One region of the Chryseobacterium sp. FR048 genome, then DNA from elsewhere that is predicted to be linked to it. Evidence: riboswitches for the same ligand, from Rfam matches in the RefSeq annotation. Region 1 holds a riboswitch; the other holds the start of a gene.

Region 1 (6,035 bases):
AACTTCCATTAATTGAGTCCTGAACTGCATAGCCATATGTTTTTTCATCAGAATGAATCAGCTGGTGAGTCTCCAAATCTTCTATGGTAAACTTAGCCTGCTTCATATGATTGATACTTGAAGGGTTGGAATAGGTAATGAGCGTATAGGGAATGGTCTGATCAAAATGAATATTTTCAAGAACTTTTTTAGAAGTACCCGTCAAAATGGGTGTATTATTACCATCATCCTCAACTCCCAAACGAGATTTAAATACAGCTTTGGTTTTTGGAGACTCATATTCAAATTTTGTTGTTCCACCTGTAGGATAGGTTACTTCTTGTAATGCACCTTTTGATGCAAATAAGAAATTGGGTCTTCTGTTTCCGAAAGACTGCAAAATTGCGGGTTGATAAGAGCTGCTTGGAGGCATTGTATTTCCAAAAAATCCGGCAATCAAAGATTCATTACTCTCCTTACCGTTAAAATAACCATACATATCCTGACTATAAGACATTCTTCTAGGCAAAGACAAAGGATCATTATAATTAAACCTGTATTTTTTTTCAAATATATTTCTGCTGTAGAAGTTTATCTGAGAAAGATAAAATCTTTGCATATTCAATGCTCCCATAGAAGATTCAAAAAGATAATCAAATGTGACTTTTTTTAAAACTTCATTATTGACACGGTATTCAATTCCTGAAAGGTATTTTTTAAAATCAGAATCTCCTTTATCAGAATATATAAAGCTGATTATATCTGAATTTTCACTGTTGCTGATCGTCTTAAGTCTTTTCTTGTTTCTCGTATAATGAGTCTGTACAGAAATTCTCAGCTCAGGATCAAGATTCGGCATAGCACCTGGACCTGCACTTGAACTTAAACAACAGTAATACAAATATCTTGTATGAATTTCACTGATCGCATTGATTACCAAATCGGTATCTTCGTAGGAAAAATAAATTTTCTCTCCCGTCTGAGATTCAATCTCTTTCAGGAAAAATGACGTCACCGCATAATCTCCAGGTGGATTGGAAGGCATTGCCTTAGAAGCCGTGGTTTCCCAATAATTTATATTCCCTCCAAAAATATATTTCACACCTTCTTTAGTTGTGACCTCAAATCCGTTAAAATTCCGGTTATTGGTATCATTAAGCGGAAGAATATTCTTTATTTTTACGTCATCATTATTTTTTAGAAATACGGGGATAAAGTTCTGGTCCAGATAGAATGATCCCGATACATCAGCAAACCTGAATTCAAAAATATCACGCTCCGTATCCATTTGAAATGGGGAATAACAAGCCGTCCGGATTTCTTCATCAGCGTCACAGTCTGAAGCTGTTTTCTGAATTAACTCGGCCCCACTTTTATTCATCCGCATAGCCGCCAGCTCATCGGTCAATCCATTGACAGTTCTTGTAATAACACCGCCGGCATTGACCACCCAGGTCATTCCTACATCGTTGGGCAGATCATCTACTTTTACACCTGCACCACTATATAAAATACTGACATCGGTACTTAATTTATTGGCTTTATAGGTAAATAAAGGAATATTGACATTAGCACTTCCGGTATGTTCATTTTCAGATGTCACATTGGTTGCTTTCACAAAAGAGAAAGACTGTGGACTTGGGGGAATAAAACCTGCCTGTGAAAATGCCCATAGAGAATTGCAAAACATCCAAACGAGGAATAGATTCGATAATGTTTTTTTCATGATTATTAGTTTCTTATTTCTTAATTAGTTTAGCCTTACAGCTGTTCTTGTTATTGTCTTTTGGAGATCAGGTAAGGGCAGATATGCCCAGAACTGCGCATAAAGTACATGCGCTGAGACTTGTTTTTTCATTACTGTGTTTTTTTTAAAGTTAATAGTTTTTTTTGCAAATTTATCTTTTAACGCTTAAAAGCAAAATTAATTGTATTTAATACAAACAATCAATACCTATTTATAGATATTCAATATTAATACCTCAATTCTCATGATCTATGCAAAGCTACTTCTGTATTGCGACAGAACCTGTCGCATTATAAATTTGTTCTTTATATTCCAAGTTGAGACCTGAGATTCTTTTTTAAAGCTTATATACCTTCATAATTCGCTTCGCTTTAACACCATAAAACGTTTTAACTTCTTCTATTTTTATACAATAAAAAGAGGCAACCCCAAAGAATTGCCTCCCAACATAAAATGTTTATTGAAATATTTTAAACTGCATACTCTACAGAAGCCTCTTTAGCAGCAGCTACCATTGCGATCAGAGCTTTTTCGGTTTCTTCCCAATGTCTGGTTTTCAATCCGCAGTCGGGGTTTACCCAAAGCTGATTGGCCGGGATTACATCCTGAGCTTTTTTCAGCAGCTCCACCATCTCTTCTTTGGACGGAACTCTTGGCGAATGAATGTCATAAACCCCGGGACCTATTTCATTCGGGTATTTGAAATCGGCAAAAGCGTTCAGAAGTTCCATCTGGGAGCGGGAACATTCAATGGTGATGACGTCAGCATCCATATCTGCTATATTTTCGATAATATCATTGAATTCGGAATAGCACATATGAGTATGGATCTGCGTAGCGTCTTCCACTCCACTTGCTGAAATTCTGAAAGCTTCTACCGCCCATTTCAGATAAGTCTGCCAGCCGTCTTTTCTTAAAGGAAGCCCTTCTCTGATGGCCGGTTCATCGATCTGGATAATTCTGATGCCTGCTTTTTCCAGATCCACTACTTCATCGCGGATCGCCAAAGCAATTTGTTTACAGGTTTCTGAACGGGGCTGATCATCACGGACGAAAGACCACTGCAGGATCGTCACTGGACCTGTCAGCATTCCTTTCACCCATTTATCAGTCTGCGATTGTGCATATTGAGACCAGTAAACCGTCATAGGTGTTGGTCTGGAAACATCACCAAATATGACAGGAGGTTTCACGCAGCGGCTTCCATAGCTCTGTACCCAGCCGTTTTTGGTGAATACAAAGCCTTCCAGCTGTTCCCCGAAATATTCCACCATGTCATTCCTTTCAAATTCTCCGTGCACCAGTACATCAATTCCGATGTCTTCCTGCCAGCGGATCGTTCTTTGGGTCTCTTCTTTCAGTAAGGTATCATATTGTTCCGAAGTCAGATTTCCTTTTTTGAATTGTGCCCTCCAGCTTCTTACTTCTGCCGTTTGCGGAAATGAACCAATGGTAGTGGTAGGAAATAAAGGAAGCTTTAATATTTTCTGCTGCTCTTCTTTACGGATTTTAAAAACATTATTCCTTTGAGCCTCTTTTTCAGTAATCGCCCCGGCTCTCTGTTTTACCTGATTATTATGAATGAGAGACGATGTCTTTCTATGGGCAACCGCTTTCTTATTTTCTTCAAAATCAGTAAGAATATCTTTATTTCCGGTTCCTTCAGCAAGTTCTTTAAGAGCAACAACTTCTTTTACTTTCTGCCTGGCAAATGCCAGCCAGTTTTTGATTTCCGGATTAAGTTCTGTTTCAAAATCAAGATCGCACGGAGCATGAAGGAGTGAGCAGGACGGCGCTATAAATATTCTTTCATGGCCTACTTTTTCGATTGCTTTTGTAATGAAATTCAGTGATTTTTCATAATCGTTTTTCCAGATATTCCGTCCATCAACAAGGCCCAGTGACAGGCTTAAATGTTCAGGAATTACATTCAAAACTTCTTCCAGCTGCTCAGGATTTCTGACAAGATCTATATGCAGTACATTCACCGGAATTGAGACTGCAAGGGATAGATTATCCTTTAAGCCATCAAAATAAGTGGCAACAATCAGTTTTAGCTTCGGGAATTTTTTTCTGATTTCGGAATAGATAGACTGATAGGTTTCTTTTGTTTTCTCCGATATATCCAATGCTAGAAACGGTTCATCAAACTGAATCCATTCGGCGCCCTGCTCCTGAAGCCTTGTTAAAATTTCAATATAAACAGGAAGAAGATTTCCAGCCAGTTCCAGTTTATCAAAACCGTCCTCTTTTTCTTTCCCTAAAAGAAGATAAGAAACAGGCCCGATGATGACCGGCTTTGCATTGATTCCGGCCTGTTTTGCTCCTGCAAATTCATTAAAAATTTTATCTGAGCTTAGTTTAAACTGTTGATTTTTATAAAACTCAGGAACGATATAATGATAATTGGTATCGAACCATTTGGTCATTTCCATGGCCGTAATATCCAGCCCATCTTTCTGGTAACCTCTGGCCATAGCAAAATAAAGATCCAGTTCGGTGCTGTTTTTTTTAAGTGCTATTTCATGGTAACGTTTCGGGATAGCACCTACAATTAAGCTCATATCCAAAACCTGATCATAATAGGAAAAATCGTTACACGGAATAAGGTCTATACCGGCTTCTTTCTGAATGTTCCAGTTTTGGTTACAGATATTCCTTCCCACGGTAAGAAGCTCTTCCAAAACAATTTTACCTGACCAATACTGCTCGCAGGCTTTTTTAAGTTCTCTTTTGCTACCAATACGCGGATAGCCCAGAATGTGAGTTTGCATTTTTTACAATTTTTTAGTTAAACTTAATGGTAAAGCTCTTTGAAATGCTTCGTAATGCTTTTACAGAAATTCACAGGCTCACAGCGACATACCCGGCAATACAAATTCTCTTAAAAGAAAATGCATATCCATTATATCATCTGTATGACCCAGGCTTCAGACCGCGAAAGCATTGTCAATTCAGTAAAGGCAGGTCTCCTGACTTGTAACGGCTTCTATCATCCTTCCCGCTTCTGGCAGTGGATATGCGTGGATAGAAACCTTTGTGTGTTACTTACAGTTGCGCGACAGCTCGTGATTCTCACACGATTCCCTATTAATCTACCTTAAGTAAAACCTTTCCTGTTTGATGAAGTATAAAGAACTGTATCTTTTGTCTATATCAATCGATACTTTCAAAAGATTTTAATTTTGTGTAAAATTAATTATACAGAATAAACAAATAACAAACATGATAAAATTAAGCAAATTAAACTTAAAAATAAATTTGAAACAGAATATAATTCTGTAAATTTGATCGTTTTTATACTCTTAAAGAATAATATTCTGTGGAAGAACTTGATAATAAAGATGTACAGTTACTGAGACTGCTTCAAAAAAATGCTAAACTGACCGTTAAAGAGCTTGCCAAAGAAGTCAACCTCTCTCCTTCCCCTGTTTTTGAAAGGGTAAAAAGACTTGAGCAGGAAGGCTACGTAAAAAGGTATGCAGCTGTATTGGATGCTGAAAAACTCAACCGTGGATTTACAGTTTTCTGTCAGATCAAATTAAAGATTCACGACCGATCTGTGGGCTATGATTTTGTGAATGAAATTCTGGAAATTGAAGAAGTTGCCGAATGCTACAATATCTCCGGAGATTTTGATTTCCTTCTGAAAGTTCAGGTTCGGGATATGAAACATTATCAGGATTTTGTATTTAACAAACTGGGCTCGGTAGATTCTATCGGGAGTACACATAGCACATTTGTAATGGCTGAAGTGAAAAACAATCATGGCCTGACCATATAAATAATCTCATTCATTTTTTTACCACATCATTCTTCGATCCATTTCCGGAAAGAGGCAGTATTGCTCTGACTTGTGATCAGGTGGCCTTGAAAGCCTTTTATCTGAAGGGCCAGTGTATTTTTATTATAGCGTTCTATTTTCTCAACGTGCTTTTTCTGGACAAGCTGTCCCCGGTTGATTCTAAAAAAAGAGATTGGGTCAAGTTGATTTTCAATCTACTTTAAAGTAGACTCATTCAGCGGATGCTTTTTACCTGCCGTATCAATAGCAAAGACAATTCCTTCTTCCGCCTCAAAAAAAAGAATATCTTCAGTGTTGACAAAGTAGATTCCCTGATGGGTACTCACTGTAAAGCGGCTTTTATATTTTTTTTCCGGATTAGACTGACTCAGCATCTGTTGAAGCTGGCTCAAAACATCGGTTTTTCCTAATGCCTGATCTCTCAGCAACATGAATTTATCCCAGACCTTTTTGAAGCGGTCCTGAGAAAAAGGTTTTAAAAGATATTCAATTCCATTGGTTTCA
Region 2 (6,035 bases), on a different contig from region 1:
CTTAAAAAGGAAGAAGTGATTGAAAAAATCGCCGAAACCAATGAAAAACTGGAAGAACAACGTAAAACCGACCGCGCCATCTGGATGAAAGTAGGCCAGCGTGTCCGCATTACAGGAAGCACCAGTGTAGGAACGATCGAAAAAATTTCCAGAAACAAGGTGATTGTGAATTACGGAACATTCAAAACCACGATTGATGCGGATGAGCTTGAGAGAATTTAATTAATTTGACAATGAACTAATTGGAGAATTTGAAATTAATCATATGCAAATAGTAAAGAGAGAGTACTGAGAAGTGCTCTCTTTTTTGTTTATCATCTGATATTTTTCTACTTTTAATCAAAACAATATTCTATGAAACCATTAAAAGTATTATCAGACCTTATTCCAATACCAAGTTATACGGTCATTATCCTGTGTTTTTTCTTTCCGTTCTTTCTGATAAAATGTGGTGATACGACCTTAATGTCTATCAAAGGGACCGATCTTGTCACCGGAGTTTCTCAAAAAGCAATGAGTGAACGCATGAAAGAAAATCTTAAAAAAAGCTCTCCTTTTGGGGATGCACTCAAGGGAATTCCTGATGATCCCTCACAGAATACAGATCGTGAATATTCACCAATGGACAGTGATTCCAAAGATAAAAACAGCAGTGAAAATATTTCACCTAATCCGTTTATCATTATTGCCTTTCTGGCTGCCATTGTCGGAATTATCGTTCAATTGATAAAAAGTGTCAGAAAAAAATACCTCTACCACATTGTTGTTTCGCTGATAGGACTTGCTTCCCTTTTAATATTTTATCTGACGTTCCAGGCAAAAATGGAAGGTCATGGAAGCAATAAAATCGGAATGGGATTCGGAGATAAAGTAACTATCAGTTATGGCTTTGGAACAGCATTTTATCTCTGTGGGGTATTATTCCTAATCCTCCTTTTATTCTATGGAGTATATTCCTATTTCCTTAAAAATGATCCGGAAGCCATCTATGGTCATTCCAAACAGACTACTGAATCTTAACGTAATCAATAAAAAGGGTGTTTCAAACACTCTTTTTTTGTTTTTATCTTTTATCATTTCTGATCGTCATTCCCGGAATATTCTGAAGATTTCAGACAAAATACTGCTGCTTAAAAATGAACATCTGAAACAAATACAATATTTAAAGGAACTGCAACAGCATAATTATCTTCAGAAAAGCATTTAATTTATATATTTGGGGATTAAAAAAATTTCAAGATGACTTTCATAAACAAAGCATTGTACCTGTCAGCATTCAGTATTTTCTCTTTAGCTTTTGTAAAAGGACAGAATAAAGTGCCCTTCGGAGTCGTAAAAGCTGAAGAAGGCTATGCCAACGTACGTGTACATAAAGATAACTACAGAAAAATTGTAGATAAGATCCGTATGCGTAAAGGGGATGTTTTTGTTTATGTAAAGCCCGCTCCGGGAGAAACGGAATGGATCTGGATCAAATATCCTGAAAAGCAGGACGAAGATAAACCGTTTGTACGCTATGAAACTCTTGATAAGGAGGGAATGGTGAATAAAGAACGTATCGCTTATATAGACCAACTTCCAGCCTACACTCCGTCCAAGTCTAAAAACGGAAGATCACTTATTTTCACAGACAATTCTGATCCGAAAGTTCCTACTGCTCAGAGAAGCAAGGTGGTGATCGATGTCTACCCTTCCAATGCCGGCTACCGCAAGAAAGAAAAAGATGCGGAAGGCAAACTGCTTACCATTGATAAGGTAAAACCCTGGGGAATCGGAAATGATCTTCCTGAAGGAATGACCGAAATCAAATCGATCAGGGTACAGCAACCGGGAAGAGGTTCTGTTTTTGTAAGAGAAGCCATCAAAAATATGTTTCAGCCTACGATGGATTTTGAGAACGTAGGAGTAACCGCTCTTGACAATGATAATATTTTCCTTTATATGATCAATGGTAGCGGGGAAAACAGATATACTACCCTGTGGACCATCAAGAAAGGAAGAGTGATCAGCCAGATTATTTACCATAATCCGGAATAAATTCATTATTTTTGCCCCCGAAAAGTTTTAACGCTTATTCATCACAGAAACTGGTTCTGCCTAACCGCAGATTAAAAGGGAACCGTGTGAAAATCACGGACTGTCGCGCAACTGTAAGTAACTGAAATCTTTATCAAGAGATCCACTGTGCGAGGCATGGGAAGGAGATAAAAGATGTTACAAGTCAGGAGACCTGCCTTTTTCTTAAACAAAAAACTTTCGCGATCTGAAGTTTTATTGATCTGATGGATTGTTTCAGGAATTTCTAAGGTTCCTGTCATTATTCTGTTGTTTTGATACGATTTCATTTCGCTTTAATTAATAATGAAATATGACTACAGAAGAAAGAATTGAAGCTGCCGAAACCAGAATTTTTAAAGCGGTTTTCCCCAACACAACCAATCATTATGATACCCTTTTCGGAGGTACGGCCATGCAGCTGATGGATGAAGTAGCCTTCATTGCAGCGACCCGATTTGCAAGAAAAAGAGTAGTAACGGTAAGCAGTGATAAGATCGATTTTAAAAAGCCTATTCCAGCCGGAACGATTGTAGAACTGATCGGAAAAGTATCCTATGTAGGAAAAACCAGTATGAAAGTAAGCGTTGAGATCTATACGGAGCAGATGTATTCTTATGAAAGAGAAAAAGCGATCGTAGGAGATTTCACTTTTGTGGCTATTGACGAATTCAAAAAACCAATCCAGATTTTATAAATTTGATTTCCATGCCATAACTATTCCAGAAGTTTATAGGCCTCTTCTATTATTTGCTGAGGATATTCATACATTTCCAGAATTCTTATGGCATTGGGTTTTTGATTGACTCCTTTATTCAATGTATAAGTGAATTGAAGCTTATCTTTATGGATCTCTTCTGAAAAATAATACAAATCGTAATTATTTTCTTTCAGGAAATAGGCAATCTCCAGATCATGTGTTGTGATGCAAACCAGATTTCGATCAGAGTTTATGGCTTTCAGAACAGCTTTGCTTATAGCAATCCTTTCTTTGGTTCCTGTACCTTTAAAAATTTCATCAATTAAGATCAGATTATATCCTGTTTCTTCAAAGAAACCCTTTATCCGCAATACTTCCTCCAGATAATAGCTTTTGTTTTCATTAATATCATCCTGTATCGAAATAGAAGTCAGAATCCGCATAAAAGGAGCTTCATACCTATTGGCAAAGCAAAAACCAAAAGCCTGTGCAGCGATAGCATTTACTGCTAAAGACCGCATAAATGAAGTCTTTCCGGACATATTTGAGCCTGTGAGCACAATTCCAACATTAGAAATGCTAAGATCATTCCTTACACAATCATCAATAAGCGGATGATAAATTTTTTCCACCTGTATTGCTTTCTGATCTTTAAAAACAGGACTACATACCGGATATTCATTTCGAATTTTACAGAGATTGATCGCTGTATCAATTTTTCCAATATACTCATAGACCTTCAGAAGGTTATTTTTAGAAGCATTCAAAATGGTTACCTTTCTGCTGAAGCCAAAAATCTCCAGGTTGAATGTGATTCTTAAAATTTCCAATAAAAACCAAAAAACAACCAAAAATTCGTTTTTCGCCAGTTGTTCAGCAATATTGCTGGACCTGATTGTCCGTACTAGTTTTTTCAGGTTAATCGCTTTATATTCTTCTGCCAATTCCGGAGTTCTGCTGATATTACTAGCTACAGAAATGGAAGTATACAACCTGGAAATTATCGTATTATAATATTCCACATAGTTTTTATTCGCATAATGATAATAGGCATTCACAAAAAACAATGGAATCGTCAACATCAGAAACTGTTTCACAAAAACACCACAGATAAGGATCACGAAAAGCAAGATAAGGGACAGTTTCGCATAGTTCAGATACTTCCGATTAATGAAAACATCATTTTCTATCAGTTCAATAATCTCATAATCTCGGATCTTGTTAAGCTTTTCCAATTCCTTCTCTGCCAGTGACGTATTATTCCTCTCAAAATACACTGTATAATGATCTGAAAAAGAGTCCCTACTTTCTGTAATAAGCCTGAATTTTGAATAAAAATATTGCTTTCCTATTTTAGATTTTGTCCGGTCCAATTTAAAAAATAAAAGATCCAGATTCAGATCTTCAGCGGTTTCATCCGGAATATCCTGAAACACTTCTTTATCATTTCTTTTAAACAGATAATATTTCTTTATTGAATTAAGATCAAAATCCATTTTTATCTTAATTAGACACAGAAGTCAATCAATAGTTACAGGTTTTCTCTTTATTATACCAAAAAAAATACTCCACCGATCCGGAAAAGTATTTTTCTGATTAAACATCCTTCTAAACAAATGTTTACATAAAGAATCGGGCGGCCAAAGGCCGCCCGATTCTTATATTTCCAATTGCTTACAAGCATTTATTTTAAAACTTTTTCCGTTTCCAGGCTTCTGTTCAGCAATAGTTCGAAAGCTTCTCCCATTTCATCTGATGCTCTGGTAATGGCATTTTCAAGCATATTTCTGATTTGCTTCTCCGTCACACCAGCTTCTGTCCAGCTTTTTCCAGAAGTATGGGAATTTAAGATAAATGGCATTATCCGGTCGATGGCACAGGCAAAAATAGCATCCGGTGTTTTTTCATCTTCAAACTCAAGCCAAAGATTAAAGAATTCTGTACGCAGTGGCTCATCCAGGATTCCGAAGATCTTTTGTGCTGAAGCTTTTTCTCTTTCAAACTTTCCTATCATGGCTTTTTCGTCAAAAAGGAAGGTATCTCCGGCTTCAATTTCTACAAGATCGTGGATAGAAAGCATTCTGATCACTCTCAACAGATCAATATCTGCACGGTTTTTCGCATAAGGAAAAAGGATCTGAGCCAGAATAATAATCTGCCATGAATGCTCGGCTGTGTTTTCCCTTCTGGAATCATCTGCATTATAATTTCTTCTTTGTACATTCTTCAGGGCATCTACTGCCAGAATAAAATCGATCTCTTTCTGTATCTTCATTTTACTTTTCTTTATTATATTGTTCTGAGGTGTAAACCTTCGTTTTGGTTACCCATTTATTCTTTATCTTTTCTTTGGTGATCACTTTCACGCGGTCTTCCTGGGTCATATCTACTTCTTTTTCAAGAACTTTTTCCAGCCCTTTATTCGGGATGACTTCATATTCCGTAGTAAAGAGGTCACAACAGCCGGATTTCCCGGACATAATCAGACGTTTTCGCTTGGAATCTACCTCAAAAAAATCAAACCCATCCGATGCCAGCTCTGTAAGCTCCTTGCTTTTTACAAAACTCATTCTGGTACTGTTGAATACATATACATCATAAGAAGCACTGTGATAATTTCCCATATTTCCGTTTCTTATGGCAATATCTTCGGTACCGTCAAAATTAAAATCATCAATGATGACGGGGCGTTGATCTTTAGTCAGCTCAATTCTTTTTCCACGGGTTAGCTTTTGGCCTGACTGCAAATTTATAACCAGATCATCCGAAACAAAGGTCTGTACCTTGGTATTATTATTATCAAACAGGTCTACGGTGCCTTTTCCCATACAACTGTTATCAGAACAGTCTTCCGATTGAATGACTACATTATAGTTTTTTGATGCATTCTTAACTTCAAACTGGTATTGCCCAAAACATAAAGGTCCCAGGAAAACAAGGGCCGAAAGATTCTTATATGCGTTTAAAATTTTCATAGCTAGTAAATGGATTGAGGTGTTTTTTTAATTCATAACAAAAATACGAATCATAACAGCGATCTCAAAATCCATATTTCAGAATTTATGATTCTCCAGTTTTCAATAGATGATTGTAATAGAAATGATGATCAGGAGCTGTTTCCCGCTATCCGCTCATACTCCTCGCGCCTGAGCCTATTCCTGCCCTGCTGTGGGGTAACCGCTGCTATCGGGGCTAATTTCATACAGATCCGGCATCTGTGAAAAACTATAAAACGACTTTATAAACACAAATGCCACCAATAGTTTCACAAATTATCACG

Evidence for each region. Region 1 has a riboswitch for cobalamin ahead of metE (5-methyltetrahydropteroyltriglutamate--homocysteine S-methyltransferase). Riboswitches for the same ligand answer to the same signal wherever they lie in the genome.
Region 2: linked by a shared signal. The riboswitch ahead of AC106K_RS09915 (acyl-CoA thioesterase) and the one ahead of metE (5-methyltetrahydropteroyltriglutamate--homocysteine S-methyltransferase) in region 1 are both predicted to bind cobalamin.

Annotation. Positions count from the first base shown of each region.
Region 1 covers NZ_JBXDSE010000009.1:10,823-16,857, forward strand. Annotated here, with positions in the region: gene AC106K_RS22275 (hypothetical protein) at 1-1,705, opposite strand, end outside; gene metE (5-methyltetrahydropteroyltriglutamate--homocysteine S-methyltransferase) at 2,197-4,500, opposite strand; cobalamin riboswitch at 4,672-4,856, opposite strand; gene AC106K_RS22285 (Lrp/AsnC family transcriptional regulator) at 5,049-5,510, shown strand; gene AC106K_RS22290 (LytTR family transcriptional regulator DNA-binding domain-containing protein) at 5,537-5,725, opposite strand; gene AC106K_RS22295 (LytR/AlgR family response regulator transcription factor) at 5,726-6,035, opposite strand, start outside.
Region 2 covers NZ_JBXDSE010000003.1:131,651-137,685, forward strand. Annotated here, with positions in the region: gene AC106K_RS09900 (endonuclease MutS2) at 1-222, shown strand, start outside; gene AC106K_RS09905 (hypothetical protein) at 355-1,020, shown strand; gene AC106K_RS09910 (hypothetical protein) at 1,240-2,037, shown strand; cobalamin riboswitch at 2,072-2,252, shown strand; gene AC106K_RS09915 (acyl-CoA thioesterase) at 2,369-2,752, shown strand; gene AC106K_RS09920 (MutS-related protein) at 2,773-4,251, opposite strand; gene AC106K_RS09925 (HD domain-containing protein) at 4,440-5,030, opposite strand; gene AC106K_RS09930 (XAC2610-related protein) at 5,032-5,730, opposite strand.